Regions from separate parts of the Robertmurraya sp. DFI.2.37 genome, predicted to be linked through region 1. Evidence: riboswitches for the same ligand, from Rfam matches in the RefSeq annotation. Region 1 holds a riboswitch; each other region holds the start of a gene.
What was found. Region 1 has a riboswitch for S-adenosylmethionine ahead of PZE06_RS22520 (O-acetylhomoserine aminocarboxypropyltransferase/cysteine synthase family protein). Riboswitches for the same ligand answer to the same signal wherever they lie in the genome.
Positions count from the first base shown of each region.

Region 1 (5,235 bases):
AAATCTTCAATTAAGTCCTCTACATTTTCAATTCCTACTGAAAGACGAATTAAATCCTCAGAAACGCCTGCTGCTTCTAACCCTGCCGAATCAAGCTGTTGATGGGTCGTGCTTGCTGGATGAATGATTAAACTTTTTGCATCTCCAACATTGGCCACATGTGCCCAAAGCTGCAAATGATTAATTAATTTTGCACCTGCTTTTCTTCCACCTGCAATTCCGAACACTGCGACTGCACCAGCCCCTTTCGGCAGGTACTTTGCGACAAGTTCTTGATCTGAATGCTCTTTATCCCCAGGATAAGAAATCCACGTTACTGCTGGATGGTTGCGCAAATACTCAATAATTTTCTTTGTATTGGCGACATGTTCTTTCATTCTCACATGCAAAGTTTCCAGTCCTAAAACAAATTGAAATGCATTTTGTGGACTTAGGGCTGGGCCCATATCTCTTAGTAACTGAACCCGTGCTTTCGTAATATAGGCAGCTGGACCAAGCGCTTCACTGTAGACAAGATTATGATAGCTTGGATCTGGTTCGATAAAACCAGGGAACTTCTTAGAGTGCCAATCAAAATTCCCTCCATCTACAATAATTCCTCCCAGAGTCGTGCCATTTCCAACAAGCCATTTCGTTGCCGAATGGAGAACAATATCTGCACCATGCTCAATCGGTCTGCACAGATAAGGGGTAGCAAAAGTGTTATCAATGATAAGAGGAATTCCATTTTCATGGGCAATCTTTGCAACTGCTTCAATATCAAGGACCCGCAAACTTGGGTTTCCTATTGTTTCAGCGAAAATACATTTGGTTTTATCTGTAATCACTGCTCTAAAATTATCTGGTTCGGTTGCATCAACAAACTTCACATTGATTCCATATTTCGGGAGTGTGACCGCAAATAAATTGTACGTACCACCATAAAGATTCCCTGCAGCAACAATTTCATCCCCTGCACCGGCAATGTTCAGAATCGACAATGTAATGGCTGCCATTCCGCTAGAAACAGCAAGTGCGCCAACTCCTCCTTCAAGGAGATTAACTCGTTCTTCAAAAACAGTGATCGTTGGATTGTGGATACGTGTATAAATATATCCTGGTTCTTTTAACGCAAAAAGATCAGCAGCATGTTCCGTATTTTGAAACTGATAAGCATTATTTTGAAAAATCGGTACTGCTCGAGCACCTGTTGTCGGATCAGGCGACAATCCTCCGTGCACTCCTAATGTCTCTAATCGATACTTTTTCCCACTCATCGCAACCTCTCCTTATCATTTACAACTGAATGACTTGCATAAATACAAAAAACCCTTCTTTCTAAGAAGAGGGCATACTTCCTGTACTCTCCTTATCTTTCAGAATAAATCTGCTGGAATTAGCACCGTGCTAGTAAATACCGGTTGCTGGGCTTCAAAGGGCCAGTCCCTCCACCACTCTTGATAAGAACTATTTATTTTACCGTGATAGTATCATAGTTTTTCAGACTAAGTCAATTGATTTTTTAGAAATTTCTGTTTTCTCCACTGTATAATTTGGAATAGCTAGATGAAATAAAGACTCTAGTAGTAAGGACGCTCTCATGCTCCCCCGCCATTGCACTTCTTGCGCTACGATGGCTTTTCTCAGCTTTCGTTTTCCTGTTAGGATAGCTTCTATTGCCTGTTTATTCCCTACAATCGAAACATCTACACTATCCTTTTTAAGCCCGCTCACCTGTAACATGCCATTGTCAATTTGTAAACTGACTTGTTCATCGTCTGCTAGTAATTGTACAGATAAAATCGTCTTATTTAACAAAGGGGTTAAATGGCCTCTTTTATTCACTTCGTCTACCATTATGCGGAGCAATTCTAACAATTTAAGCCCTCCTACATCTTCTTTACAGAACTATTTCGATTTTTAGTAGGAAAACCCCTTTAATATTGTTTCGACAAATACCATCAATTTAGAGACAATTGGCAGTGCTGACAATGTGTCGAGGCATTGTTTTCCATACGTTTTTCACGTGAAAATTTCCCGAGAAATATGTTGCTTATTGCGATTGCGCCGAATTTGCTGTCGAAGCACTCGTTGGTCGATTAATGCTTTTAAAAACAATAAGGAAATATATAGATCCAACAAGATAGAGAAACGCTGTAATCGTAAAGACCATTGCATAGCCCCAATACGCACCATATATGATAACAATTCCAGTCGAGACAGGTCCCATCACGGCCCATCCAAAATTAAATACCATTTGATTTATAGAATTCGCTAATCCTTTCACAGAATCATTGACCTTCGACATCATGAGCGATGTTTGAATTGGATTTCCTGCGTTCATTAATGCCTGACGAAATAGAAAGCCGATTGCTGCTAATGTTAGATTTTCAGTGTAGGCTGTAAGCAACAGAAAAGGCAATGATGATAATTGCAGAATGACCACCGCTTTTACCTCTCCAAACTTTTTAACCATCAGCGGCCCGATAATCATCGCGATGGCGGTAGCTGCTTGACCTAGTGAAATGATAATACCGATGATCGAATTTGAAGCCATAAATCTATCTGCAAAATATAAGTTCAAATATGGAATAACAAGACCTGCTCCAATCCCGATAATTAATTGCGCTATCGCAAAAAGGAGGATGATTTTAAAGCCTTCTCGTTGTTGCTGCATCTTCTCTTTTAAAGGGATTTTTTTCTCTTTTTTAATTTCTCGTGTTTCTTTAAACTTTACGATTGGAATGAATGAAAAGAAATAAAATAGGCCTGCTAAAATAAGTGTTAATCTAATGCTCATAAGCGGAGATAGAAACAATGAAAAAAGATCAGTAAAGATTCCCCCAAACAGATTTCCAATGACGCTTGAACCTGTCATTACCGCTGAATAGATGCTAAAAAGATGAACTCGTTGAAAGGATTTGGAATTCTCTGCAAGCCATGGTATCGATGAAACTTGAATAAAAGCCATCGTTAATCCGGTAACGAAAGCTAACATGAGCAGCAGGCTTTGGGCTTCGAAAACCCCTCTTAGCACTAAAACCATTCCAGTGAGAATACTGCCCACTAGCATGACCTTTTTACGGCCAAGACGATCACTTATCATTCCAGCTGGGACTAGAATCAGCGCGGTTGCTAATGATGTCAAAGAAATAACTTGGCCATTTACTTGTTCTCCATAACCAAGTTCACGAATGTAAAAATTATAAATGACCATAAAAATACCAAACCCAATTTGAGCAAAAACATTAGCTAAAATCGCGAGTTTAATATTATGATTGTAGCTTTTAATTTGTGAAGACCACTCTTGAAAAAAGGGCATATGATGCTACTCCTTTAGCTTATTTCGCATTCCTAAATATCATAATCCTTGCCAACATAAAAGTAAACAAAAAATTGCAAAATTAAAAACAGTGTGTCAAAAAGGGGGCTGCCTTTCGTCACACTGTTTTTCGCTCATAGCTTTAAACCGTTTCTTTAATTAGTTCATACAAATAAGGTACTGAATGAAAAGCGTAAACCTTTTTCATAATGCGCGACTCATTAAAGAGCAATAAACATGGTACACTTTCAACCTCCCACTCTAAAGCAAAATTAGGAATATAATTCAAATCACATTTTCCCCAAGTTTCATTTGGAAATAGTTTCTCCACAATTTCTAGCATTTTTCCTGCCACCTGACAGGTACCACATAAAGGCGTATATAAGTAAAGAAAAAAAACATTCTCTTGCTCCATCAAATTGAGTATATCTTGTGCACTCAAATCTTTCATATTTCCCTTGCTCCCTTACATATTTAATCGCCCTAATATAAATAAGGTGAATATAAATATTTATTGATACTTATATCATAACATGAAAAGAGACTCTTCTTGAAAGATGTAATAGAAGAGTCTCAAAGAAAACTTAATCTCTGCACCTTAACCCCAATAGGGCTCATAATGTGTAAAAAGACTAAAGTTTGATTATTAAATTTCTACACTTTAGGCTCTAAGTGCTTCTTTTCTGTTTCTGCAATATATACAGCACACGCTGCATCACCTGTTATATTAACAGCTGTACGTGTCATATCTAACAAGCGGTCAATGCCAATAATAAGGGCAATACCTTCTGCTGGTAATCCAACAGAGCTTAATACCATGGCAAGCATGATGAGACCGACACCAGGAACACCTGCAGTTCCAACACTTGCTAGCACTGCTGTCAAAATAACGGTAATAATTTGCACAATGGTTAATTCTATCCCGTATACTTGTGCAATAAATATGGTTGCGACCCCTTGCATGATTGCTGTACCATCCATATTGATCGTCGCCCCTAATGGTTGAACAAAGCTGCTAATCGATTCGGGTACTCTTAGATTTGTTTGAGCAGTTTTCATTGAAACAGGTAATGTAGCATTACTACTTGATGTACTGAAGCCTACCGTCATGGCTGGGAAAAAACCTGTAAAAAATTGAACAGGATTGCGTTTTGCTAAAAATAATACGGTGCCTCCGTAAGTAAAAACGGAATGAATTAAAAGGGCCCCTAATACGACGACAAAATATAATCCCATTGCTTTAAATGCTGCAAAACCTTGGCTCCCAATCGCTGATGCAATCAGCCCAAAAGTGCCATACGGTGCTGTTTTCATAACAAGATTAACGAGATACATCATGATCTCATTTCCTTGTTCCATTAAATTTAAAACCCCTTTAGTTTTATCCCCTAGAACAGTGAGTGCAAAACCTATGAATACTGAAAAGACAATGATTTGAAGCATCTCTCCTTCAGCCATTGCAGCTACAGGATTCGAAGGGATCATTTTTAATAATGTGTCGATAAATGGCGGTGCCTTAGCATCTACAAACTGTTTCCCTTCACTTTCAGCAATAGACAGATCAAAACCGCCACCTGCCCCAGGTTGAACAACAAGAGCTAGCATGATCCCAATGGTTAACGCAATCGCTGTCGTACAAAGAAAGTAACTAATCGCTTTAAAGCCGATTCTTCCAAGTTTTTTTGGATCTCCTAACCCTGTTACGCCTAAGACAATTGAAAAAAAGACAATTGGTACAACAAGCATTTTAATCAAATTAATGAATATAGTTCCTAACGGTCCAAATAAATACGTATCGATAAACTTGAATATTTCCGAACCCAAAAGATTTACTACTAATCCAACAATTGCTCCTAGACCTAAACCGATTAAAATTTTTTTAGTTTGCGACATAAATGACCTCCTTGAAATAAGTTTCTTGAATCAATCTCATT
Region 1 is NZ_JARGEJ010000069.1:10,415-15,649, forward strand. It holds gene PZE06_RS22520 (O-acetylhomoserine aminocarboxypropyltransferase/cysteine synthase family protein) at 1-1,256, opposite strand, end outside; SAM riboswitch class I at 1,346-1,446, opposite strand; gene PZE06_RS22525 (alkyl sulfatase C-terminal domain-containing protein) at 1,480-1,857, opposite strand; gene PZE06_RS22530 (MFS transporter) at 2,033-3,301, opposite strand; gene PZE06_RS22535 (thioredoxin family protein) at 3,444-3,752, opposite strand; gene PZE06_RS22540 (dicarboxylate/amino acid:cation symporter) at 3,956-5,194, opposite strand.

Region 2 (8,683 bases), on a different contig from region 1:
ACTGTGGTGAAAAAACGGTACACCACCCGTTGCCTTTTTGTTATACTAGTACGCACTTTTCTTCTAATGTCTTCTTTAGGAATAAAGCCAATTCAAACATTCCATATTTTCCAGCTTTCGCTTCTGCATCAGAATTATAGTTTGTATTGGTATTAATATCATACGTATAAATTGTTCCGTCAGCAGCTCTGATAAATTCTATTCCCGCCACTTGAATGTTATTTCTTACTAGAACTTCTTTATATTTTTCTATGATTTCGTCTTCAAAATGATCAATAATTTGAAACTTAGGCTTCTCTTCTACTTCTTCTCCTACTGGGCAGTACAAATCTCCAATTTGGCATGCATCTGCCGGGCAAAGTTCAAACCCTTCCGAAGTGTCTACCTTAACAGCATAAACAAATTTTCCTCCTACGAACTCGCAACGAGTAATATAGCTTTCAGGAGAGTAAATATATTCTTGTATTAAAGTAATACCATCAACCGGTTCTTCAAAAGCCGCTCCTTCCACATAAGCCTTTAAAGCCTCTATGCTATGAAACAATTGAACGCCTAACCCTTTACCGGCACGGTTGTGCTTCGTAATAAACGATTGTCCGGCAAAGTTTTGAGCTGCCTTTATGATATTTTCCTTGCCAACGGCAGCAATCGTTTTTGGAGTTTTTACTCCAGACTTGTTTAATTCTAAGTATTGTAAGACCTTACTCACTTCCAACCTTAAAGCATTCGGCCCATTTATAACGGTACGGTCATGTGCTTCAAGCCAGGCCAATACTTGCCCGGAAAATTCGGCTGCAAAACGATGATCACGTGTATGAGAAGAAGCACTCATTCTGCTGTAGAAAATTCCTTCTGGTGGCTCTGTTGATAAATCCAACATCCCTTCATCTAAATGCCATTCTTCATATGGAACACCTAATTCCTCTAACCTTCTAGTTAAATGGACTGTCCACTCACGATTCTCATGGATGACATATACCTTACTCATTCTTATCGCTCCTCTCTAGCTTTTTATTAAACTCCGTTTTTGTTCGACTAATGGCATTACCTGCCTTGAAAATCGCTCCATTTCCTCAAGTTGAGGAGAAAACTGTAATAATAATAAATCTAACCCTACTTCTTCATACTTTAAAATGCGCTCTGCAATTTGCGCTGGTGTTCCTACAAGGTTTGGTCGAAGCCCGCGATTAGAAACCGAGTAATCCTGTAATTGAATTTCTTGCTCTAATTGTGATTTAGTCGTAAAGTCTTTAAAGCCAGCATAAGCGCTAGAGTCTTTCACGTTCGTGATTTTTTCAAGCTCAGCCAAAGCCTCTTTCTCTGTATCTCGACAAATTACATAGGCAGCCATTCCAAAGGAGCTGAATGGAGCATTACTCGTTTGCTCACGCCGTACCTTCATATCGGTTATTTTTGCCTCAATTTCTTCAACTGTTCCACCATGCATTACATAAGCATCACATTTTTCTGCAATGGTTTGTTTCCCCTTTTCGCTTTCCCCGCCTGCATAGAGAATTGGATTAGGTTTTTGCACAGGCTTTGGAGCAAGCTTCGTGCCACTTAGGTTGTAGAATTGACCAGAATAATGGAACGTTTCTTCCTTCCACAATCCTTTTAAAACGTCGATAAATTCTTCCGTCCGTGCATAACGCTCATCATGCTCTGTAAAAACCCCACCATATTGACGTGCTTCTTCTTCCCACCATGCTGAAACCACATTAAGAGTAAAACGACCGTTACTAATACGATCAATATTTGCCGCCATTTTTGCAGCTACGGCAGGATTGTGAAAGCCAGGGCGTATCGCCGTCATGATCTCAATTTTATCGGTCACCGCTGCGAGTCCAGCTGCAGTGGACCAGGCTTCTAGAGAGGCATGTTCCGGTCCTTTAATATCATTTAAATATAATTCTGCGATTAAAGTAGTCGAATACCCCCATTTTTCAGCCGATTGCACAACCTCCTTCGCATAATCAAAGGTTGCTGGCATCTTTTCATCTTCAACATTACGCAACCAACCGCCAAACATCGGTAACCAAAACCCATATTTCATTTCTACTCTCTCCCTGCCATTCTAATTAGATAGTTTTCCCATTTATTAAGTTGGAATTGTTCATACATAAAAAGCTCTCCTTCTTAGAAGAGAGCTTTTAACTCCCTTCTCATCTTTCAAGCACAACGCTTGTTGGAATTAGCACAGTATTCCGCAGAACCTGTTGCCGAGGCTTCAAAGGGCCAGTCCCTCCACCTCTCTTGATAAGAAGAAAAATATGATTTGATAATGTTGTATAAAAAGATAAAAATGTTGCAAATATTCAATACATGTTGTCAGAAGCATTGCTTTTAACTAAAAAGCAGCAACGTGAAATAAACTAAACTAAGGTGATAATAGTTTAAATTTAACCAATTGTCAATTAAATTTTTCGAAACTCTAAATATTTTGTCATCATTCTAACTGCGAAAGAGAAGGGCTATATTTTACAAGCGATTTCTAAAAAACTTGTATGTTATACTAAAAATACTAAAGAATGAAGGGACTGAACTATGCGCAGATATCAATATTCATCCCCATAAAACATATTCTGGAGGTAAAATATTGATTACAGAACTTAAATCACCACGCTTATTTTTAAGAAAAATGAATGTTTTAGACAAAGCTCAACTTTTTGAAATTTGGTCTGATCCTGAAGTAACGAAATATATGAATATTGATCGCTTTACAAGCATGAAACAAGTTGAAGAAATGATTCAATTATTTGATACACTCTCACAAAATAATGAAGCGATTCGCTATTCAATCATCGAATTAGCATCAGAGGAAATAATAGGCACTTGCGGCTTCAATGCTATCGACTATGACAATGCTAAAGCGGAAATTGGCTATGATCTGAGGAGGAAATATTGGGGGAAAGGTTACGCTGCGGAAGCCATGACTTCTCTCATTCATTATGCCTTCAACGATTTAAACATAAATCGAATCGAAGCCAAAATTGAACCTGAAAACAGAAATTCCATAAAACTAATTGAGAGACTTGGGTTTAATTATGAAGGAACATTAAGAGAAGCAGAGAAGTCGAAAGGGCAATTTATTAACCTCAAGCTTTATTCCAAATTAGCTTCAGACAAATAACATTCGGAAGAGTGGTTTACACCACTCTTCTTTTTTCGCCTATCATACATTCATCATTCACTGAATGGTTGCCCACCCTTTTTTAGCATAATAAAGAGCGTTACAACTGAATAATCACTCGGTAAAAAAACACTTCTTTGAAAAGGGATAATACAAATGAAACTAAAGCGAAGATAATATTTTCTCCGCATCAATCCATACAATCGGCTCTTTCATGACGCAGTCGATATGTACACCAGCTTCTGTTCTACCACCAAAGGATTTATTGCTTCCGAATGCAATATGTACAGTTCCAAATACTTTTTCATCTTCTAAAACGTTACCTGTTAACCTCGCTTTTTTATTGGTACCGATTCCAAATTCAGCGATCGTCCTACCGGCTCCGTCACCTAATAATTCCAATAATTTTTGCCCTTTTTCACCCGTAGCGTGAACCAATCTACCTGCTTCAATTTTTAACATAACCGGTTCATCAAGGATTCCTATGTTACTGATCGAACCATCGATTAGCAAGCTGCCATTTGCAGAGTCTTCGATCGGTGCTATATAACTTTCCCCTGACGGCACATTCCCCGATTCTCCTTTTTCCTTAAAAACCCCTGTACTTCTAATTCCTTTCCTTCCTTTAATAGAGAAAGTCAGCACATGTCCAGCTTTTTCTATTCTGACCTCATCACCTTGATCTAAGCGGTGAGCATACATTTCCGTAAGTTCTTGTACTTCATTATAATCAGCTGTGATTGCACCATTTTCCAGCATATCTATTGAAATCCCCGGCATCGTCGCTATTCTCGCACCAGATTCGGACGCATTCTTTCGTGCATTTGTATGTGTCAACGAATGTTCTGTTACGCATAATATAACGTCAGCAAATTTCATTAAAGAACTTATCATTTGAGGAGGTTCTTCACCGGATTTATTTCGAGTTGGCATTTTGACTAGAACCGTTTCTTTTGAAACCCTTTTACTTGCTTGATAAAATAAGTTGGCAATTTCCTCTTTTTCGTCATCCGTAATAATGAGAACGGATTCATTTGTTTTGAGTGTTAGGTTTTGTAGCAAAACTGACTGTGCATTTTCTATTAAACTCATATTTACTTTCTCCTTTCTTCACAAAGAGAGCTAGATATATTAAAACTAATGCTCCGTTCTCTTTAAAATAAACCAAAGTTGGCACCGTGTTTTTCTACCACTTTTTCAACTTCATTTTTCGCATCTTGTAATTTTGTAATAAACATTTCGATCTGTTCATCGTTTATGCGGTATTTTGGGCCTGACACAGTAATGGAGCCAAATATCGTATTTTTATAGAATACCGGCATTGCAACAGCAATCACATCTTCCGTATATTCACCTTTGCTTACTGCATATCCGTTTTTAAGAATTAACTCCAAATCTTCCTTAATTACCTTTGGGTCTACCATTGTTTTATCCGTGTATTTAATCAGTTCCCGTTCTAAATATTGCTCGATATATTCTGACGGCATATGTGCCAATATGGAGCGATATGAAGCGCCAGCATATAAGGGAGAGCGACTTCCAATTGAAACGGAAAATCTCACCGTTGTTCTCGCTTCTACCGCATCAAATGTTACCGCCTCATCTCCATCCTTTATCATCAAAAATGTTGATTCATTCGTGCTTTCACTTAAATCTTCTAAAATAGGATGTATTAGTTCGTTTATGTTGAAAAGCTCTGATACCGTATTTGCAAGTTCCCATACTGCGAACCCAAGAGAATACTTCTTTGTTTCTTTATTTTTGATTAAAAATTTGTGCTTTTCGAAAGTCTCTAAAATTCGATAGGTTTTCGTATGGTTTTCATTTAATGCAGCAGCTAATTCTCTTCCTCCCCAAGTTGGTTTTTCTTTTGTAAACATTTTTAATACCTCTAATGATAGGCTCAATGTTTTCAACATCTAAAGAATTGCCTCCTAAAAATAATAAATGGTGCATATTAGAAATATGCCAATATGCACCATCATAGTATTTTACATTGTCTCTTGTTCGTAAAGGTAGTCAATGACTGCAGCAATATAAACCTTACTGCATCTTACAATATCCTCTACCTTCACTTTCTCATTATAACCATGAATACTTGGTAAGTAAGCAGGTCCATATTGAAGTACCGGAATATGATGATCTCTAAAATGGCGAGCATCACTACTGGCCCATTGCATAACACCATAGGCATCATGTCCTGTCACATGGGTAATATTATCGACAATGGCTTTACAAATAGGTTCTTCATCACTTGTGTAGTTGGCATTACTACGGAAGCCAAAACGAGTCAATTCATATTCAATTCCTAATGAATTGAGCTTTTCGTGTAAGAATGCTGTTACCTCCTCCTGAGTAATACCAAACGGAAGCCTGCAATCAACTTCTACTTCACAGCTCTCAGGAATCATATTTGATTTTGTCCCACCTTGAATCTTCCCGATATTTACAGTGACATGATCTAGTACGGCTTGAAAAGGCTCACGATCCTTTTCAACTTCTCGCATATATCTCTTCGATCTCTCTATTAATGGCATAACCTCTTCCGGAATGTCAATATGTAATTCCCATAATTTTCGGATTTCATTAATCGCATTAATCATATTAATAATGGCATTATTTCCAGCCAACGGGGATAGACTACCATGCCCTGGTTCTCCATATACTTTGAGCTTAAACCAGTATGAACCCTTCTGACCAAGTGTAGGATTATAGCGAGAGGAAGGCTCCGCTATTAAACAGCCATCTCCTTGAATAATTTTGCGTTCCAACAACCAAGGAACTCCAAATTCTCCACCTGTCTCTTCATCAGGAACAATAGCTAAGGTCAATTGACCCGGGAGTTCGATATTTAACTTTTTTAAGAGTGCAAATGTAAAAATGATCCCCCCCAAACCAGCCTTCATATCACTAGCTCCACGTCCAAGCAACCATCCATCAACAACTTCACCGGAAGTAGGATTGAAATCCCATTTTGTATGATCACCTGTCGGAACGACATCAGAATGACCACAATAAATTAAATGCTTTCCACCTTTATTTTCGCCAATCGTTGAAACCAGATTGTACATTTTATCTGTAGCTTCATGCCAAGTGGTTTCTGCCCCCACATTTTTCAAGTACTGATCAATAAAAGTAGTAATCTCTGTTGAATCTCCTGGTGGATTCTCACTAGGAATTTTAATTAGTTGACTACATAAGTCGATTAATTCATCTTTATGGTTTTCTATTTCTTGAATTAAATAGTTTTTTAGTTCTTGTTTGTTTGTCATTGTATCAGTAGCCTCCTACTTGATTCGATTTTTAGGATGTACAACCGTATTACATTTAAGCTTTTATCTTAGAATTTACTAAATTAAGATTTTGTCAAACTGAATCACGAGATGATGAAATGATTTAATTTCCTAATGATTGTAAATGTGTCATCTTCCCATATAACTTTTCTAAATGATTGAACTCCTGTTCGTCGTAGAAATCGCATTTTGATTGACCATACATTTTGGCTACCTCGATACAATAGCGAACCGCTTCTTCCACGTCCGTGACGCGACTTGCTCCTGTACCACATCCTGCAACAGCAGTTTCAGCCGTTATTGCAACACCAACTACAGGTTTGTCTGTTGCAACGGCTGGTTGAAGAATACTGTTAATATGATAAACACCATTCCCATAAGGTGTAATGTCTTGGGTAGTGATCGGCATTGTAACCGGTAATTTCCCTACTGATTGTGAATAAATATGGAGGAGGTCATCACTGACTTTAAGGATATAGCCTTCTTTTACAGTCGGAGTAATCGCAAAACCTCGATGATTAATAATTTGATTTCCTTTTGTCGTATCAACAGAAAGAATGGCATCCATTTCCTCTGTCACTTCATATTCATTCATTGTTAAAATATCTACTGGTGAATCCATGAATGGCACAGGATCATGCGGTCTCGTTGGTGCATTTGGACAAATATGTGTAGTTAATATGACATCACCCTCTAATTGATCACCTTTATTCGACATGTCCAAAAGTTTTGCAGCAGATGACATACTCGTTAATGCACCATCACCATCTGATACATAGCCTATCATTTCTGGACGTGCTCCAATTCCTCCTAATCTTCCAATTATTCCGAGGGTTGGCGCACTTCCACCTTTTGATTTTCCATTTTTCCCTGGAATCACCACTTTAATGAAATCAGTTGAGCCCTCTTTTCCGTCAATTGTATGAACAGTGATTTGCCCGTTTTCACTAATGTTAGACAAATACTCTTTCACTTTTTCTCCTGTTACCGTTTGGTCATCCATTATTTCGTACATTTCCATTACATATTTTAATGACATCTTTATACCCCCAAAATTAGTTAATTAAATGACATGATACTTGATGTGTATTCTCAGGTGTTACCACTTTCGGCACTGTTGTTTTACAAATATCTACCGCGAATGGGCAACGTTCGTGGAAGCTGCATCCAGAAGGCGGATTGAGCGGACTTGGAACCTGCCCTTTTAAGATGATACGCTCTTTTTCTTCAAAAGGATTTTCTTTAGGAATTGCTGAAAATAAAGCCTTTGTATATGGATGTCGAGGATTTGAGTAAATCTCTTCGTATGTTCCAATTTCTACAATTTTTCCTAAATACATCACGGCAATGCGATCACACATATAACGTACGACATTCAAATCGTGCGAAATAAAAATATATGTTAAATTAAATTCTTTTTGCAATTTTTTTAATAAATTAATAACTTGTGCTTGGACCGATACATCTAGCGCCGAAACTGGCTCATCACATATGACTAACTCGGGATGCAAAGCTAATGCCCTAGCTATATTGATACGCTGTCTTTGTCCGCCAGAAAATTCATGAGGGTATCGGTCCGCATATCGTTTGTTTAAACCTACCGTTTCAAGCAATTCTTCTACTCGTTCTCTCCTGCTTTCTTTGCTCCCTACATTGTGAATGACAAGAGGCTCTGCGATTAGTTCACCAATTTTCAAGCGTGGATCAAGAGAAGCATAAGGATCTTGAAAGATCATTTGAATCTTCTTGCGTGTCGCTCTTAATGTTTTTGCATCCATTTCAATCAGGTTTTTCTTTTTGAAATTAACCTCACCGCTCGTCGGCTTGATCAATTGATTAACAAGACGTGCCATCGTAGATTTACCACAGCCTGATTCACCGACGATTCCTAAAGTCTCACCTGGATAGACTTTAAAATTAACACCATCAACTGCTTTAACACTTTGCGTTGATTTTTTAAAAGGAATATAGTTTGAGACTGGAAAATGCTTTTTCAAATCCTTAACTTCAAGTAGCGCTTCCATCGAAATATGCATCCTCCTTTCGTTCCAGCTTCTGATCTGATGTTTGAAAATGACAAGCAACCGCATGTCCCTTCGTTGGTTCCATTAACTGAGGGGTCTTCTCAAAACATACAGTTTGAGCATACGGACAACGTTCTACAAATGGACATCCTTTGACCTCAAAGCTCAAGTCAGGCGGACTACCAGGGATTGTAGCCAGTGGTTTCAAATTATTTTGAGATTCAGTAATTTGTGAG
Region 2 is NZ_JARGEJ010000041.1:10,234-18,916, forward strand. It holds gene PZE06_RS18300 (ATP-grasp domain-containing protein) at 41-988, opposite strand; gene PZE06_RS18305 (LLM class flavin-dependent oxidoreductase) at 1,004-2,053, opposite strand; SAM riboswitch class I at 2,160-2,263, opposite strand; gene PZE06_RS18310 (GNAT family N-acetyltransferase) at 2,597-3,130, shown strand; gene PZE06_RS18315 (aminopeptidase) at 3,293-4,222, opposite strand; gene PZE06_RS18320 (IclR family transcriptional regulator) at 4,285-5,049, opposite strand; gene PZE06_RS18325 (M20 family metallopeptidase) at 5,122-6,402, opposite strand; gene PZE06_RS18330 (DUF1177 domain-containing protein) at 6,527-7,462, opposite strand; gene PZE06_RS18335 (ABC transporter ATP-binding protein) at 7,479-8,447, opposite strand; gene PZE06_RS18340 (ABC transporter ATP-binding protein) at 8,431-8,683, opposite strand, start outside.
Region 2: it holds a riboswitch for S-adenosylmethionine, as region 1 does, so the genes downstream of both, PZE06_RS18305 (LLM class flavin-dependent oxidoreductase) here and PZE06_RS22520 (O-acetylhomoserine aminocarboxypropyltransferase/cysteine synthase family protein) in region 1, are expected to answer to the same signal.

Region 3 (8,683 bases), on a different contig from region 1:
AAATCGTCGCATTTTGATTTTGTTCGGCTCGCAATACAGATTTCTTCGAATACCTCACTGTTTTGCACACATTTATGGATAGCAACTGATGCCACTCCACCACAACCGATAATAAGAGCTTTTCCCATTTTTTCATTCCCCTTTTCCATAAGATTTTTGCTCACGGCCAAAGAACAAATAAAAAAGCAAGTGAAAGAACGCAAAGGCTTGCGTATCACTTGCTTGAGATATAAACATAAATATTTAAAAGCTGATTAAAGACATGAAAATAGTATGTATTTAACTGATCATGAATGGAGAGCTTTTAAAATATTTAAATATATCAATAGGTTCAGAGTCTATATAGCAAATAATTACTTTTACCACTCTTATTGACCGTTTCACAAGTTGATATGCATCCGCACACTGGTTGTAAAGTAACCAACTTATAAAATTTGAGCTTTTAACTCAATCAATAAGGCAACTAAGTTGCCAATCGGCATTTGACCCGGCGAACCGATGCCTTAACTTTTTCGAATAGAAAAAGTGGTCAAAATTATCTGCTTGGAAAGACTCTAATATTGACTATCTGCTTTCCATTAATAATTCATTCACTATATTAACAACAATCATCTAAAAATGCTAGAAAAAAATTAAAAAATGTTGAAATTAAATCTCACAACACTTCTTTAAGCTCCCCATTATTACTTCGCCTGCCCAATCACATTTTATGAAGATGTACTAATCAAAGGACACCATCAATGACTCAGAAAATAACTGAAATTCTGGTCATCGTCTTAAATATTGACGAGTAAAAATGTTTCACAAATTGTTAATACTTATTGTGATTGCTATCGATAGAATATCTATATACTAGATATAGAAAGCGCTTACTTCGTACTATGTCTTAAAGGGGTGTTTATGGTGAACTATCAGGAAATCAAACAAACATTGGTAGAAAAGAAGCATCACCTAGAGGATAAATTAAAGGATCCAAATTTACTAAGCGAACAAAAAGTTGAAATTCAAAATGCGATTGATAATTATGACTATATCATTGAATTAACTGAAATGAACCACTATAAACGAGGGACCCTCATTGAAGGGACGAGCAATAACGAATAATAGCTTAACTCGAAAAGTCTATAAATAACCACAAGAGGATTTGGACCTTCTCTAAAACTTGAGAGCTTGCGCAAGCAAGCTCTCTTTTTATTGCGCAAAATGATGACTCGACTTCCATAACTTCTCTTTTGCCATAACATACTCATTATGCAACTTCTCTATGAATTGAGCAGCAGTCGAAATTTCTTTAACCGCTCCAATCCCTTGACCACTTCCCCAAATATCTTTCCATGCCTTTGTCTTCGCATCACCAGCAAAATTCATTTTCGAGGGATCACTTTCCGGCAATGCATCTGGGTCCAAACCTGCCGCGCGAATCGAAGGAGCCAAATAATTGCCATGGACTCCTGTAAAGAGATTGCTGTAAACAATATCATCTGAATTACAGTCAACAATTGCCTGCTTATATTCTTCCGCTGCCCTCGCTTCTTTTGTTGCAATAAACGGCGAACCAATATAGGCAAAATCTGCACCCATCGCTTGAGCAGCAAGGATAGCGCTTCCATTAGCGATTGAGCCGGCTAATGCGAGAGGTCCCTCATACCATTCCCGAATCTCTTGTACTAATGCAAATGGACTTTTACTTCCTGCATGGCCGCCAGCACCAGCAGCTACTGCGATTAACCCATCAGCGCCTTTATCAATGGCTTTCCGGGCAAAATGATTATTAATAACATCATGAAAAACGATCCCACCATAGCTATGTGCAGCAACATTCACCTCTTCTCTTGCCCCAAGCGATGTAATAATAATGGGAACTTTATACTTCACACAAAGCTCCATGTCCTGTTCAAGACGACTATTGGATTTGTGCACAATTTGATTAATCGCAAACGGAGCTGCAGGCTTCTCTGGATGCTTCACATTATAAGCAGCCAGTTCCTCAGTAATTTCTGCAAGCCATTCGTCTAATTGGGATGCAGGTCGTGCATTGAGGGCAGGCATTGCACCGACAATTCCCGCCTTACATTGTTCGATTACAAGTTTCGGATTACTAATAATAAAAAGAGGTGAACCGATGACCGGAATACGCAAATTTCGAAGAATCGATGGAATCATAGACATTTTTCTCCCTCCAAAATATTTACTCCCATTTTTCTAAAGCATTTTCTCGTAAAATAGAACGGATGATATGAATGGAATCCCATTCTCCTGAAGAAAAAAAGGTAATTGGATATTTCTTGCTAAATAGCTCCGCTTGTATCTCAAATTCTGTTAACCCTTGTTTTCGTAAAGCTAACGTTTTGCCCTGTAACTCTTGCAAATAATGAAGTTTCTTTGTCAGCGCCCTGCGCCCATCTTTGACAAAACCTGCATGGCAGCAAAACATTTCATCAAAATCATATGTCAATACCGTTTCAATAGATTGAATCATAAGGGGAATGTTTTCTTCACGTAAAACAAGTTTTGTTTTCACAGTCACATATAAATCACCCGAAAATAATTGACCTGTTTCCCGATTTAAAAAAGACAGATGATCGCTCGTATGGCCAGGAGTGGCAATCACATCCCAAGTTGCAGTCCGAGATGAAAAAGTTTTAGACAATGGATGTGCATCATAGGGCTTTCTTTTTCCCCAAAAAAACTTGCGATACTTAGGATAATCTGCTTTTTTTGCACATTGTTCAATCGTCATCTCATTTTGATAGATTGGAAGCTTAAATGTCCTTTGTAAATAGGCTGCACCCCCTGTATGATCCTCGTGATAATGTGTGATTACAACTTGTTCAAGAGTAGATTCAGCAAAAAAAGGGATAAATTCATTGAGTAAAACTTGCGCACCTGTATCAATAAGAACTCCATCTAGTTCAAAACAATAAACATTCAAATGAACATTATGAAAAGAAACAAGTCCTTCGATATAACGGACATTACTCTTCTCACCCTTAACGGACCGTTTTTTTACAAGCAAATAACCACCACACCTTCAACTGTACCTACATGTAAGATAACACAAAATGAATGACTATTCATTATAAATTTTCAATTTATTCAAAACACTTTAAATTATATCGATATGCATCAATTGATCATAATTGATTATAGTAAGGATGCTATTGTGAGGAGGCATAAAGAGCGTTGTCTTTCATGATCATCGCAGGTACAAACGATGAAAGCTTTCACTAAACTTCGATACACTAATATCCAACAACAGTTTCTAAGCAATAAAAAAAAGAGCATCTTCATAATGCTCTCAGAGTGAAGACAAAGCTCAAAAATATTAGACGGCAGTTACCTTCAGGCTGATTGAAAACGTTTGTCTTTCGAGGCGCGAAGCCTTGGGAAGAGCGGAGTTACCATAGAAGGTAATGAGCACTGGACAAGGTGAAGCAACAAAGAAAGCGAGCGTTTGTCAACAGCCTGAGAGCATCTTCATAATGCTCTTCTCATTTTGCCCAATAATGAAAGTTCTCACTTTATGGATGAATAATCTAATTCTTTCATTAGCCATACAGAAGCTAATCTTTAATAAGATGACCTATTTTTTCTTCGATGTATTGAGTCTCTAAAAAGTCAAGCTTTAAAGCTAGATCAAGATAGATTGGACTATTTGGGCCGCTTTTGTGATATAGTTCGTTCTTTTTGGAGCGAAGAACACTTATCTCTTTAAGTAATTCCGTATTTTCAAACGGAACTAAATTCTGCTCTTTCATCTAAACTACACCCCGCTGAAAATTTAAATGCTTGCTTTAATAAATAGAAAAAACTGTTAAAATTTCGTTTTCCTAACTATCAAAGCATCACTGATAGTAACACAGTCCAACTAGCATGTAAATAATCAACTAATGGGTCAAAAAACTGAAAATAATTTCGAAATACTATATTATCGTCTATGAAACCTTCATATATATAGAAATGATATAAAATGTCTCTCTACTCACCGCAAAATATTCGTTATATTATAATAGCATTTCGACAAAAAATAAAAAAATTGTCAAATTACTGAACATTAAGTTAGTTAAAGCTTTTCTATTTTAGATTAACAGGTGTGCAGACTGCATATAATGATTCTACTGATGTAGAAATCTCAACCTTAATAACTTTAAATCCACTACTATTCGGGCCACTATTCTCTCTCTTCATGATCATTTGCTTTTCTTTCATAACTCGTTCCTTCCCTTCACATATTAATAGTACAGAAAGCAAAATAAAGATGAACTCCTCCAATAGAGAAGAGTTACCTTATTTCACACCGAAGATATTATATGCGACGAGTCGAAAAAAGTGATTCAATTCAAAAAGATCAAAAAATCTGATCTAAATAATTTCCATCGCCGTTCAAAATTGTGAGGCCTTGTTTTTGTAGTTCATTCCATATTTTTCGATCTAATGCATATGGCTCTTTTTTTTTGCAAAACTTTAATTTCATTCTCAGAAAGTTCCAGTTCATAATCATTGATGCCATTTCTCGCAGTCCAAAGATAATTCTCCAATTTCATGATCATGACCTTATAAGAATCATCCCATTCCAGCAATTGACGCTCAATTGTTTTCGATACATGAATTAAAAAATCCTCCTCATTAAAATATTTTGCCATGTAGTTTCTTGCCGCCCCACTAATATTCATACAATCCATCTCCTTTTACGGTCACAAAAAAACTCCTTTTGCATTGGATACAAAAGGAGTTCCTACCGTTTTATCATCCAAAGCCATCTGCTTTGCTGGTTGGAGCACCTTGCATACATACAGGTTGCTGTGACGTCTTAGAGCCAGTTCTCTCGGTCACTCTTGATAACGATTCAATTACTCTTATTATAGACAGAATAATTCACGAATTTCAATTATTTCTTCATTTATTTTTGTTTGAAATATATTCAATTGCAATGAAATATTTCTGTTCGAAGCGCTTAATCAAAAATTGCTACATGAAAATGTCATGCTTAAAGCAGAATAAAGAATATGAATACATTCAAAAAGCTGCTGCAAATAGAATGGCTAGTGATCGTGATTATTTTGTTTATTCCAGCCACCCCTTCTTCCAGCCGCACCCATGACATTAACACGAAAACGGTCTATACGTATGAAGCATTAACTGAAGACTTAAATAAACTTTCGGAGCTCTACCCAGACATGGTTACTTACAAAGCACTTGTCACCACTACTTATGGAAGAAAAGTATGGGCAATTAAATTAGGACATGGCAAACGGAACATTTTAATACATGGTGCTCATCACGCCAGAGAATGGATGACCAGTGCTCTATTAATGAAAATGCTTCATACGTATTTAACAGCATACGAAAGTAATCAAAACATAGATGGTTTTAGTCCAAATATCTTGAATCAAGTATCGATCTGGTTTGTCCCTATGGTGAATCCTGACGGAGTAACGTTGCAACAATTCGGACTCCATGCCTTTCCTACCAATATTCACTGGAGTCTAATAGAAATGAATGAAGGCTCAATTCATTTTATTCGTTGGAAAGCAAATATTCACGGAATTGATCTAAACCGCCAATATCCTGCCAATTGGGAAAATTTAAAAGGAGTTAATAGGAGACCTAACTACCAATTTTACAAGGGTAGAAGACCATTAGAGGCAGATGAAGTAAAAGCACTGGTTGAATTTACCCGTAACATTAAACCAGAAATTGCCGTGTCTTATCATTCATCTGGAAATATGATTTTTTGGGGCTATCATCAATGGGGTCTAACCCATACAACTAACTTTACCGATGATTATTATACAATTGCTGAAAAAGTTGCTGAGATAACAAATTACGAATTAGAGGAGCCCGCTTTTCACCAACAGGGTGGCGGCTTTACCGATTGGTTTGTACAAGAATTTGAAAAACCTGCTTTTACAGTAGAAATCGGCTCTTTAATTGAAGACAGTAGCTTACCGCTTATTGCCTTCCCGTCAATTTGGGAGCGCAATAAAGCCATCGGCCTGTTTCTCGCTGAAAAAGCGCTGCAAAAAACCAAAGAATAGCAACAAAAAGAGCATTTAAATGCTCTTTTTGTTTGGAAAAAATTCCTCTTTGTCAATATAATTAGAAATTAATACTCTCTCTGGAAATGTATAAACATTCAAAGATTGCCCCCTAATAAAGCCAATCGTCGTAATGCCTAACTGCTCCGCTAGCTCTATAGCTAATTCGGTTGGTGCTGACTTGGAAAGAATGATTTCACATCCAATTTTCGCAACCTTTATCAAAATTTCAGAAGAAACTCTGCCACTGAAGACCAAAATTTTATCGCGAATGGTAAGCTTATTTTTCATGCAGTGGCCATAGATTTTATCTAAAGCATTATGGCGGCCAATATCCATTCTCGTTAAAATAAACCCGTTTTGATCACAAAGTGCCGCATTATGAACTCCACCTGTTTGCTGAAAAACTTTCGCAGATTCTTCCATTTTAGCCATAAGGTGAAACACTTTTTCAATTGATAACTTTACTTGAAACTTGTTTACTCTCTTACTTGTTAACGCATCATGAGCAAAAACGAAGCTTTTTCTGCTCGCCCCACAACAAGAATTAATATAGCGTTTATTTTGCAGTTTTTCATAAAAAGGGTTTATTCGTTTTGTTTTAACATGAGCATAGCCTTCATTTTCTTGAATCCACAATTCATCAATATCTTCAAATTTTTTAATTATACCTTCCGAAGCAAGATAACCGATCGTTAATTCCTCCAAATTTTCTGGTGAACAAACTAAAGTAGCCCATTCTTTTCCATTTATTTTTATTGTTAACGGGTACTCTGTTACGATCGCCTCATCCTTAACAATAATTCCTCCATTTTGAAAGCGCAGTGTCTTACGCATGGTTGCGGTCGGCTTCATATCATCGTCCTTTCGTTCACCACTTTATTCCATTGGTTCATATAAATGAAATTTTCGATCCTGTTGACAAGCCTCGCAAACATGCAGATAACCTATTTCTATTTTGTCACTATCCTTTTCAGTAGGATTCCAAACTTCTTCCGTTCCACAGACTTCACAGACTCTCATTTCATATCCTCCCTCTCATTATTTTGAGACGCCAAAGCCAGAATCAATAATAGCTTGTTCAAAATCATGCAAGGAAGCAGCGTTCTCATCAAAGCTTATGATCACTTCCTGACTTCGGAAGCGAACTTCAGCTTCCCGAACGCCCCATACCTCATTTAAGGCTTGAAGTACCTTGTCTGCATCAGCTTGAGAGCTTACACCTTGCAGATTTAGCTTGCCTGTTTCCATTGTAGCCCCCCTCATTCATGCACTTTATTATTCTCCTGTTTAAACGCTTCACCCATTCCATGTAAAAATTCGGTAAGTGTTGTGAGTGACACCAACACCTCTTTCTCTCTTAAACTTGAAGCTAATTTAAACAAACCTTTCTGCTCTCCTGTCTGAACAACATCGAGCATACGTTCAAAGCCAAGATTTAATCCATTTAAAACGGCTTGCAGTTGCTCCGGATGAATTGAACCTGCAAACTGAATCGCTGCCATTCCATTTTTGATAATATTATGAACACCTGGTTGATTCGCTTGCTTCATAGCGATCGCTCCAATATCTTCGCTTTGTTCCAGCATTGACTTCGCTGCTTCTAGCACACCCATTTCATGCAAGCCCTTAATAATGTCAAGGGTCATCATTAATGCATCCTGATTTGCACTGATGGCTTGAAGCAAATTTGCGAGCGATTCCTTTTGCACCTCTTCAGGATTTGGACTGCTTTTGTTAATTTGCCTGATCGCTTTCGCCATACTTCTCCCCCTCTAATAATTCTGGTATTGGTGTAAAATCAAGCCTGCTCCATTTTTCCTCCACCTTTACGCTAAGTTGAGGAATACGATTACCAAAACGATGATTTACTTTCGGCAATGGCGGCTCGCCCTTTTCCTCTAACACATCCATTTTTACACCCATTTCCTTATAGTTTGGTGTATGTGTAATTTTATCGTGGTAGCTGCTCGTTAAGCGATTCACCGCCTCATAATCTTCACTGGAGTTCATTGTCAAATAAATTTCATTGCCCTTCACCCGATCCGTCACCATAACCCTTACCTTTACTTGTCCATAAGGTGAAGTTAAGCGAACTAATGAACCGTCCTCAATCCCCCTTTCCTGAGCCAATTCCGCTGACACATCAAGCCATGGATTCGGAACCTTATAGGTTAATCCTTCTGAACGGTACGTCATATTTCCTTCATGGAAATGCTCAAGCAGACGGCCATTATTTAAGTGAAGGTCATATTCTTTTCCTGCCATAAACGGAGGCGTCCACTCAACTGGATATAGTCTTGCCTTCCCGTCTGGAAAAAAGAAACGCTCTTCGTATAAAAGCGGAGTATCTGTTCCATCCTTTTTCACCGGCCAAACTAAGCTATTCCACCCTTCTAGCCGTTCATAGTTTACTCCAGCAAAGATAGGAGCCAACGATGCTGCTTCTGCCATAATTTCACCTGGGTCCTTATAATTCCAATTGGCCCCAAGGCGATTGGCAAGCTCTTGAAAAATAAGCCAATCCGGTTTTGAATCCCCAAGCGGCTCAAAAGCTTTATGAAAACGTTGAATTCTTCGTTCTGTATTTGTGAACGTGCCGTCCTTTTCAAGACTCGGCGCTGCTGGTAATACAACATCAGCAA
Region 3 is NZ_JARGEJ010000003.1:29,278-37,960, forward strand. It holds gene PZE06_RS02495 (saccharopine dehydrogenase family protein) at 1-128, opposite strand, end outside; gene PZE06_RS02500 (DUF3896 family protein) at 901-1,104, shown strand; gene PZE06_RS02505 (NAD(P)H-dependent flavin oxidoreductase) at 1,192-2,169, opposite strand; gene PZE06_RS02510 (MBL fold metallo-hydrolase) at 2,189-3,016, opposite strand; gene PZE06_RS02515 (hypothetical protein) at 3,564-3,758, opposite strand; gene PZE06_RS02520 (hypothetical protein) at 4,075-4,251, opposite strand; gene PZE06_RS02525 (hypothetical protein) at 4,413-4,673, opposite strand; SAM riboswitch class I at 4,741-4,845, opposite strand; gene PZE06_RS02530 (M14 family metallopeptidase) at 5,007-6,038, shown strand; gene fdhD (formate dehydrogenase accessory sulfurtransferase FdhD) at 6,054-6,893, opposite strand; gene PZE06_RS02540 (hypothetical protein) at 6,918-7,061, opposite strand; gene PZE06_RS02545 (heavy-metal-associated domain-containing protein) at 7,080-7,289, opposite strand; gene PZE06_RS02550 (helical membrane plugin domain-containing protein) at 7,301-7,801, opposite strand; gene fdhF (formate dehydrogenase subunit alpha) at 7,776-8,683, opposite strand, start outside.
Region 3: it holds a riboswitch for S-adenosylmethionine, as region 1 does, so the genes downstream of both, PZE06_RS02525 (hypothetical protein) here and PZE06_RS22520 (O-acetylhomoserine aminocarboxypropyltransferase/cysteine synthase family protein) in region 1, are expected to answer to the same signal.

Region 4 (8,683 bases), on a different contig from region 1:
CTTAACCTCAAACGAGATTTTATTCACTGCAGTAAAGCTGCCATACTTCTTAACAAAATCCTTCACAACAATGATCGATTCCAACATTCTCACCATCCCATTTATAAAGAGTGATTTTCACCCTCTCCATCTTCCGTCATATTCGACGGCTTCATCATCTCTAACAAATAATGAAAGCTTCCTTTTTCAGCTCCTAATGTTGTTTCGACAATATAAACAAAAGCGACCACTTTTTGTAGAAGTTCATCCGATTGCCAGCCAAAGATTCCCTCATCAAATAAAAACTGAGAAGAGACCAATAACATTTCGATTGTTTCCTTTGGATAAGGGGTTGAAAAGTATCCCTCCGTAATCCCTTGTTCAATCACCTTCGTTAATATTGGGGTTAATTGTTGAATTGTTTCAACAAGACTTTTTTGATGCATTTCTGCATTATTTGCCTCATGCAACTCCTCAATCATGCCTTCTTTGCGCCCTGAATCAGTTCTTTGTGCCATAAGAATTTGAAAGAGTTTTTCTGGAGCCTTTAAATCTGGTTTGGCCGCAATTGATTTTGCCATATTCACACCAATATCAATAAAGCGTTGAACAACAGCATCCATGACTTCTTCCTTCGATTGAAAATAGTGATAAAAGGTTCCTTTAGCTATTCCAACTTCTTTCAAAATGTCATTCACCGTCGTCTTTGAATAACCTTTCATTGTGAATAACATTTCAGCAGCATCTAATATTTCATTTCTACGTTCATCATGTGGTTTCGAAATTCTCATACTGACCCTCCATTTTTATCGACCGACCGTCGGTCTAATAAAATCATATTCTATTTGACCATAATAATCAAGAGATTTTACAAATATTTACCAAACATTTACAATTACTTAAAAAGAATTCTGAGGCTTATTTGTTTACTTAATTGAAATTACAAATTTGAACAGCCTAAACGAGATAAACGAAAAAAACCTGAATAATTCGGAAGATACAGTCCAAACTTATCCAGGTTTTTTATTCAAGCCTCACATTTTCGCTAGGCTTGGTGCTATTGGCATAGAATCTCATAAAATATCACTATGGACAACAAATTTTCACGTACAGAATGGAAGATGCTCTCAACGCTACACTTGTTTCCTGGCAATCATTGTTTCTAACTCATATATGGCCTTTTTAACCCTATCTGCATCAACATCTCCGATTGGCAAAACATGAATAGATTCTTCTTTTATTGTCGATTTCTCTGCGATCATGGTTACGATATCGTCCTCTATTTCTTCAATTCCTAATCCCTTAAGTGAGTACGGTAAACCGAGAGAGCGATAAAATGGAAGCAATAGTTCAATTTCATGTTGTTTGCCTTCTAAAACAAGCTGTACAAGAATTCCATATGCTACCTTATCACCATGCAAAACGTGATGAGTTGCGACTAACGCAGTTAAGCCATTGTGAATGGAATGGGCACCAGCAATACGCCCATAATGGTCACCAAACCCCCCAACCATTCCCCCTAAAACGATAATCGTCTCTACTACTTTTATAAAATCATCATTTAAAGCACCAGCATTTATCGCTTTGAGCGCTCCTTCTGAATGTTCCATGAGAAGAACTTTACATTGCCGTGCAGTATAATGAGATATTTGCAATGGAACTGGTTTATTATGTAATCTTTCCATTTGCACATCTGCTTCATACCATTTTGCCAATGTATCACCAATTCCTGCGATAAACATTGCTTTTGGTGCCTGAAGTAAAATATTGGGCTCTATTAAGACTAAACTAGCGCAGATAGGATAGACGTCATATTTGATGAAAGCACCAGTTTGATCATATATGACACTAAGAGGTGTCCATGGTGAACAGTTGGATGCAAGTGTCGGAACTAAAATTGCTTGAGTATGAGTCATATCGCAAACTGCTTTTACTAAATCGAGTACCTTTCCTCCGCCAACACCGACCACTGCATCAAAGCCATCCTTCTCGACAGTTTTTGCTAATTCAGTTATTTCATCTAAAGAACACTCCCCTCCATAAGTATGCTCCTGATAAACAACTTCAGAAAACGTTGGCCAATATGGCTGAACTGCAATCCACGATTTCATGCCATGAACAATGAGGATATGTTTAAGTCCTCTCTCCACAAGCTTTCTCTCAAGAAGCTCAAGTGCTCCCTCTTGTAAAATATACTCACTTGGTGCTCCGTGTACGGAAATTGACTGCATATAGAATCCCTCCTCTATAAAAAGACCCACTCATTATCGAAGTGGGTCAAACCATTATATTATTTATTCATTCATCCACTCTGGTTTGCCAAAACCTTGGAATTCGTCATCGATCACCTTTTCAAACGAATCAGATTGAACAATTTCGACAATATCTTTTGCAAGCTGATCATCCTTATTCTCAGCTTTGACAGCAACAACATTACGATATGAATCGAGCATATTTTCCAATGCTAAAGCACTTAATAAATCCATGCCTGCCGCTAGAGCAAAGTTCCCAGGAACTGCGGCAAGGTCAGCACTTTCCACTGAGCGCGGAAGTTGTCCAGCTTCAATCGGTTCGAATTTTAGATTTTTTTTGTTTTCGATTATATCTTTTTCTGACACTGTTAACGGATCCGCATTTTCATCAAGAACTATTAATCCTTCATCTTGAAGTGTATTAAATGCCCGTGCTGCATTGGTCGGATCATTCGGAATCGTAATCGATGCACCGTCAGAAATTTCTTCGATCGATGTAAATTCATTAGAATATATCCCCATAGGTGCAGTTGGAACTGTGATTAATGCTGTTAAATCCATATTATTTTCTTTCGCAAAATTTTCTAAATAGATCGTATGTTGGAATAGATTTGCTTGAATATCACCATTATCCAATGCGTTGTTTGGCTGGATATAATCGCTAAATTCAATCACCTTCACTTTGTATCCTTTTTCCTCAAGGCCTGGGATAATTGCCTTCTTTAGCATGTCACTGTACGGACCTGCTGTTGCCCCGATTTGAATTTCCTTTGTTTCTTCGCCTTCAGCAGCAGAATTTGAGTCGTTGCTCCCACATGCTGCTAAAAACCCTAGTACAAACAATACAAATGCTAATTTTACCCATTTTTTCATCTTTTCTTCCCACACTCTCTCTCGTAAATTTCTTTTATATCAATATATAAATGCTATCTCTTATCTACAACTTTTGCGATAAAATCACCAAGGATTTGAATCACTTGAACTAAGATGACGAGGATAAGAACTGTCGCTATCATGATCGTATTATCATAGCGATAATAGCCGAATCGAATGGCCAAATCCCCAATTCCCCCACCTCCAACAGTTCCAGCCATTGCTGAAAAACCAATTAAACTAATAAGTGTTAACGTAACACCAGAGATAATTCCTGACTTTGCTTCTAAAAGAAGAACATCTTTAATAATCATCCACGGTGTCGCTCCAGCCGCAATAGCTGCTTCAATAACACCTTTATCAATTTCTCTTAACGCCGTTTCTACTATGCGTGCAAAAAAAGGAATGGCTGCAACCGAAAGGGAGACGCTTGCCGCCGCTGGACCAATTTGAGTACCAACAATAGCTTTAGTGAGCGGAATCAGCGCTACTAATAAAATGATAAAAGGGATTGAACGAACTAAATTTACGATAAATCCTAAAATACTTTGAACAGCTTGATTTTCCCAAAACAGCCCTTTATCTGTGATATACAATAGGATGCCAATTGGAAGTCCAACAATGACAGCAACGGCAAGAGAAATTGATATCATGTAAATCGTTTGGAGAAAGGCTGTATTAATATCTGGTAAAAGTTCGACGAAATGTCCGAAATCAAACCCCATCTCGCAACACCTCCACCTCTGCATCACGCTCTTCAATATATTTTAGCGCCTGTTTAATTTCTTCTCTTTCACCCTTTAATTCCATTACAAAAATGCCAAGCGGTAAATCTTGAATATACTCAATAGAACCATGCAAAAAATTCCCCTTAACTTGATATTGTTGTAATGTATCTGAAATAACACCTTCCCCTGCAACCTTTCCACGGAACGTTACTTTTACGATCGGACCTTCACAGCTATTAGCAATGGTTTCAGGAATATCATAAGACACCACGCTTGCAATAAATTCCTTGGCAAGCTCTGTTTTCGGACTGGCAAAAATATTGTATACAGCCCCTTCTTCAACAACTCTTCCTTCCTGCATAATGGCCATTCGATTACAAATTTCTTTCACTACATTCATTTCATGTGTGATTAAGACAATGGTGATCTTTAATTCTTGATTGATTTTCTTAAGCAAATTCAATATTGATTTTGTAGTTGTTGGATCAAGAGCAGATGTTGCTTCATCGCAAAGTAGCACTTTTGGGTTGTTGGCTAATGCTCTTGCAATTGCTACTCTTTGCTTTTGCCCACCACTTAACTGTGAAGGGTAAACATCCCGTTTCTCGGAAAGACCAACCATTTCAAGAAGCTTCTCCACTCTATCAGTTCTTTCCTTAGCAGGTACCTTTGCTGCCTTTAAGGCAAAAGCAATATTTTCATAGACTGTTTTCTGACTAATTAAATAGAAATGTTGAAAGATCATCCCAATTTTTAATCGAGCTAATCTTAATGCTTCACCACGTAGCACAGTTAGGTCTACTCCATCGACAGTTAAGTGTCCAGTCGTTGGACGCTCAAGTAAATTAATGCAGCGGAGCAATGAGCTTTTGCCAGCACCAGAATAGCCGACAATCCCATAAATCTCACCTTTTTCAATGGATAGTGAGACATTATCAACACCATTAACTTCGCCCTTTTTTGTTTTGTATATCTTTGAAAGATTTTGAATTTCTATCATACACAAACCCCATTTTTCACATACTTAGTAAGAAGCTCCTTTTGAGCAATTAAGATTGAAACTACTCTGGTCTGCTTAGAATGCTCCTCTAGCAGCCTTTCATTGACAAAGATAACGGCCTAAAGGAAATATGAACCCGCGATTGCAGTTCTTCCGTAGTAGATATCGAACAGATCGACCTGACGTTTGCAGAGATACAATTTAAAATCAGGCAACTTTCACGGAATAATCTAGTAAACAATTAAAAAATGCGCCCTTCTACTGAAAGACGCATCGAAATACTATATCTCGACTTATCTTTCAGAATGTATAACCATTCTGCAGGAATTGGCACCTTCCCAAAAAAAGGGGGTTGCCGGACGTCATAGGGCCATGTCCCTCGGTCACTCTGGATAAGTTTGAAAATTTTAATTAGAATGTAATTTAGATAATACTAGTGGACAAATTATCTGTCAATAGTTAATTGATTCTTTATTTTTATGTGATGCGCTTACATCGCGGATATCAATCCGTTTCAGAAAAAAATTATTTTTTAAGAGAATACAATTCCTCACGTCTATCTGCAAATACGGGAATCCTTTGCCGCACATCTTCCACTTCCTTCATATCTATTTCCGCGTAAAAAATACCTTCTTCCTCTTCGTTCGTGACGAGGAGCTCTCCCCATGGGCCAATGATCATTGAATGTCCATTAAATTCATTGTCTGGATCATTTCCGACACGATTAACGGCAACAATATAGCATTGATTTTCAATTGCTCTTGCCTGGAGTAATAATTGCCAATGATCAATTCTCTTTTTCGGCCATTCAGCAGGAACAAAGACTACTTTAGCACCTTGTAATACATGAGTTCGGATCCATTCAGGGAATCTTAAATCATAGCAGATGACTCCAGCGCATTCCACGCCGTCAAGTTGAAATCGGTTAAGCTTTTGCCCCGGCTCCATATAAAGGTGTTCATCCATCAGCTTGAACAAATGAGCTTTATCATATTCAGAAGTCACGCTACCTCCTCTTTCAACGACATACATCGTATTATAGAATCTCTCACTCCGCTTTGTTGCAACAGATCCCCCAACAATATTTACTCGATGTTGATAAGCAAGCTCCTGTAAAAACTGTTTTGTCCTCTCTCCATTCTCATCTGCTATTCTATTAAGTTCAGTTAAAGCATAACCTGTATTCCACATCTCAGGTAAAACTATCGTATCACTTCCGTTTTTTGCTGCCTCTTCTATATAATGTTTAACAGCAGCAAAGTTTTTTATCGGTTCACCAAATTCGATATTCATTTGTACACATGCAATTTTCATAATTGCCTCCCTCTAGACATTTTTATTTAAAGATTATAGAATTTGATATAAAATCGCAAATACTTTTTAAAGGTGGAACATATGGAATATTCCGAAAGATTAAAAATGCTACCCGTTCAATTTTTTGCTAGTCTCGTAAAAAAAGTAAATAAAGCCATAGCAGAAGGCAGAGATATTATCAATTTAGGACAAGGTAATCCCGACCAGCCAACTCCAAATCATATTGTTAAGGCACTTCAAAATGCTGTTGAGGATCCAAATATGCATAAATACTCACCCTTTCGCGGCCTACAGGAATTAAGAGAAGCCGCTGCCCATTTCTACCAAACTCACTATGGAGTTGAAATCGATCCAAATCAAGAAGTTGCCATTCTTTTCGGTACAAAAACTGGTCTTGTTGAACTTCCACTTTGTTTATTAAATGAAGGTGATTTGATGCTTCTTCCCGACCCTGGTTATCCTGATTATCTTTCCGGGGCAGTGCTTGCTAACGTAAAGTATCATTTATTTCCACTCAAAGCAGAAAATCAATTTTTGCCTGATTTTAAATCCATTGCAAAAGAACAGGTCGAGGCAGCTAAACTGATGTATTTAAATTATCCCAATAATCCAACGGGAGCGACAGCCGATCTGGCATTTTTTGAAGAGACCGTTCGTTTTGCTAAGGAAAACCATATAACCATTCTTCATGATTTTGCTTATGGTGCAATTGGCTTTGACGGCAAGAAACCAGTAAGCTTTCTTCAAGCAGAAGGAGCAAAAGATATTGGAGTTGAAATGTACACATTATCGAAAACCTATAATATGGCTGGATGGCGTGTTGGTTTTGCAGTTGGCAATGCAAAGATTATAGAAGCATTAAACCTCATTCAGGATCATCTTTATGTTAGCTTATTTCCAGCGATTCAGAAGGCTGCTGTTTCAGCATTAACAGAAGAACAAACTTGTGTAGTCGAGCTGGTTGCCCGTTATGAGAAACGACGGAATGCATTGCTTGCAGCATGTCAGGAAATTGGCTGGAAAGTCGAGGCGCCAGCTGGCTCTTTTTTTGCATGGTTACCAGTTCCAACGGGCTTTACAAGCGAACAATTTGCTGAGCTTCTGCTTGAAAAAACAGACGTTGTAGTGGCACCCGGCAATGGTTTTGGTCAATTTGGCGAAGGTTACGTACGCGTAGGATTTCTTGTTGATGAAGACCGGATTATCGAAGCAGTAAGTCGAATTGGCAAACTCAAGCTTTTTTTGTAGTGGATAATGTGAAGGCTTGAAAAATCTCAAAAAGCAAGCGATGACCGAGCTTTCGCTTGCTTTTTGATCTCGTTTAAACCGATGCTTCACTAAGGTTAAATTTGTTCTTTCTCAACGAATAACCTTTCGCGAAATAACAGTGTCTTTGTTACTGAGCGAAAAGGGGAAATCCCCCTTATATCCACCATAAAATAACCAAAAACACCAAAAAAAGCACACAAAAGAAAAAGCTGATATCAAAAAATCATTTTTAATGACTTTTTGATACAGCTTCTCTTTCATTATTATTTTCCCACTCCATGATCTAGCACAACTTCATCTGGATTAGGTACTCGTGTAAGAATAATAGCTCCGATGATAAATAAAACGATTAAACTAAACACACCGTAGCTTGTATTACCCGTAATTTGTGCCGTTACCCCCAAGAGAACAGGACCGGCTATCGCTGCAAACTTTCCAAAAATACTGTAAAATCCAAAGAATTCATTTGATGATTCCTTCGGCACTAGTTTTGCAAAATAGGAACGACTTAATGATTGAATTCCTCCTTGCGCTGTCCCAACCAGCATCGCTAAAATCCAAAAGTCTAATGCTGAATCTAAGAAGAAAGCATAGCAGCAAATGAAGATATAAATAAAGATACCAACCATAATCATTTTTTTATCTCCATATTTTGTACCAAACTTCCCAAAAATGACCGTAAATGGCGCTGCCACAACTTGAGTGATGAATAAAACGATAAGAAGTGTCGAAGAACTAATTCCTACATCAGAACCATATGCAGTCGACATTTTTATTATAGTAGAAACTCCATCAATATAGAAGAAATAAGCCAGTAAAAATAAGAATAACGGACGGTACATTTTTATATTTTTAATTGTCTTATATAGCTTTTTAAAGCTCGCCCTAACTGGGTTAGGAACTCTTTCAACATAGTATTTTTGCTCCACATTTTTCAACATCGGAATGGTAAAAGTTCCCCACCATAATGCCGTGATCACAAAAGCTATTTGACTAGCTACTGTTACTGATAGAGGAATAATACTTTCCTGTGCAAGAATAATAATTGCAATTGAAATAATAAATGGAATCGTGCTGCCGATATAACCGATAGCATAGCCATGAGCTGAAACTTTATTCATTCTCTCTTCCGATGTAACATCAACGAGAAATGCATCATAAAAGACATTAGCACCGGCAAAACCTACCGATGTGAGCACAAAAAACACTAATAAAATAAGCCATTGATCTGAAGGAACTACAGCTAAAAGCAAGGTAAAAACCACCCC
Region 4 is NZ_JARGEJ010000022.1:33,989-42,671, reverse strand. It holds gene PZE06_RS13280 (ATP-binding cassette domain-containing protein) at 1-87, opposite strand, end outside; gene PZE06_RS13275 (TetR/AcrR family transcriptional regulator) at 102-770, opposite strand; gene PZE06_RS13270 (iron-containing alcohol dehydrogenase family protein) at 1,113-2,210, opposite strand; gene PZE06_RS13265 (MetQ/NlpA family ABC transporter substrate-binding protein) at 2,274-3,104, opposite strand; gene PZE06_RS13260 (methionine ABC transporter permease) at 3,158-3,829, opposite strand; gene PZE06_RS13255 (methionine ABC transporter ATP-binding protein) at 3,819-4,832, opposite strand; SAM riboswitch class I at 5,123-5,231, opposite strand; gene PZE06_RS13250 (carbon-nitrogen family hydrolase) at 5,358-6,146, opposite strand; gene PZE06_RS13245 (pyridoxal phosphate-dependent aminotransferase) at 6,228-7,394, shown strand; gene PZE06_RS13240 (MFS transporter) at 7,679-8,683, opposite strand, start outside.
Region 4: it holds a riboswitch for S-adenosylmethionine, as region 1 does, so the genes downstream of both, PZE06_RS13255 (methionine ABC transporter ATP-binding protein) here and PZE06_RS22520 (O-acetylhomoserine aminocarboxypropyltransferase/cysteine synthase family protein) in region 1, are expected to answer to the same signal.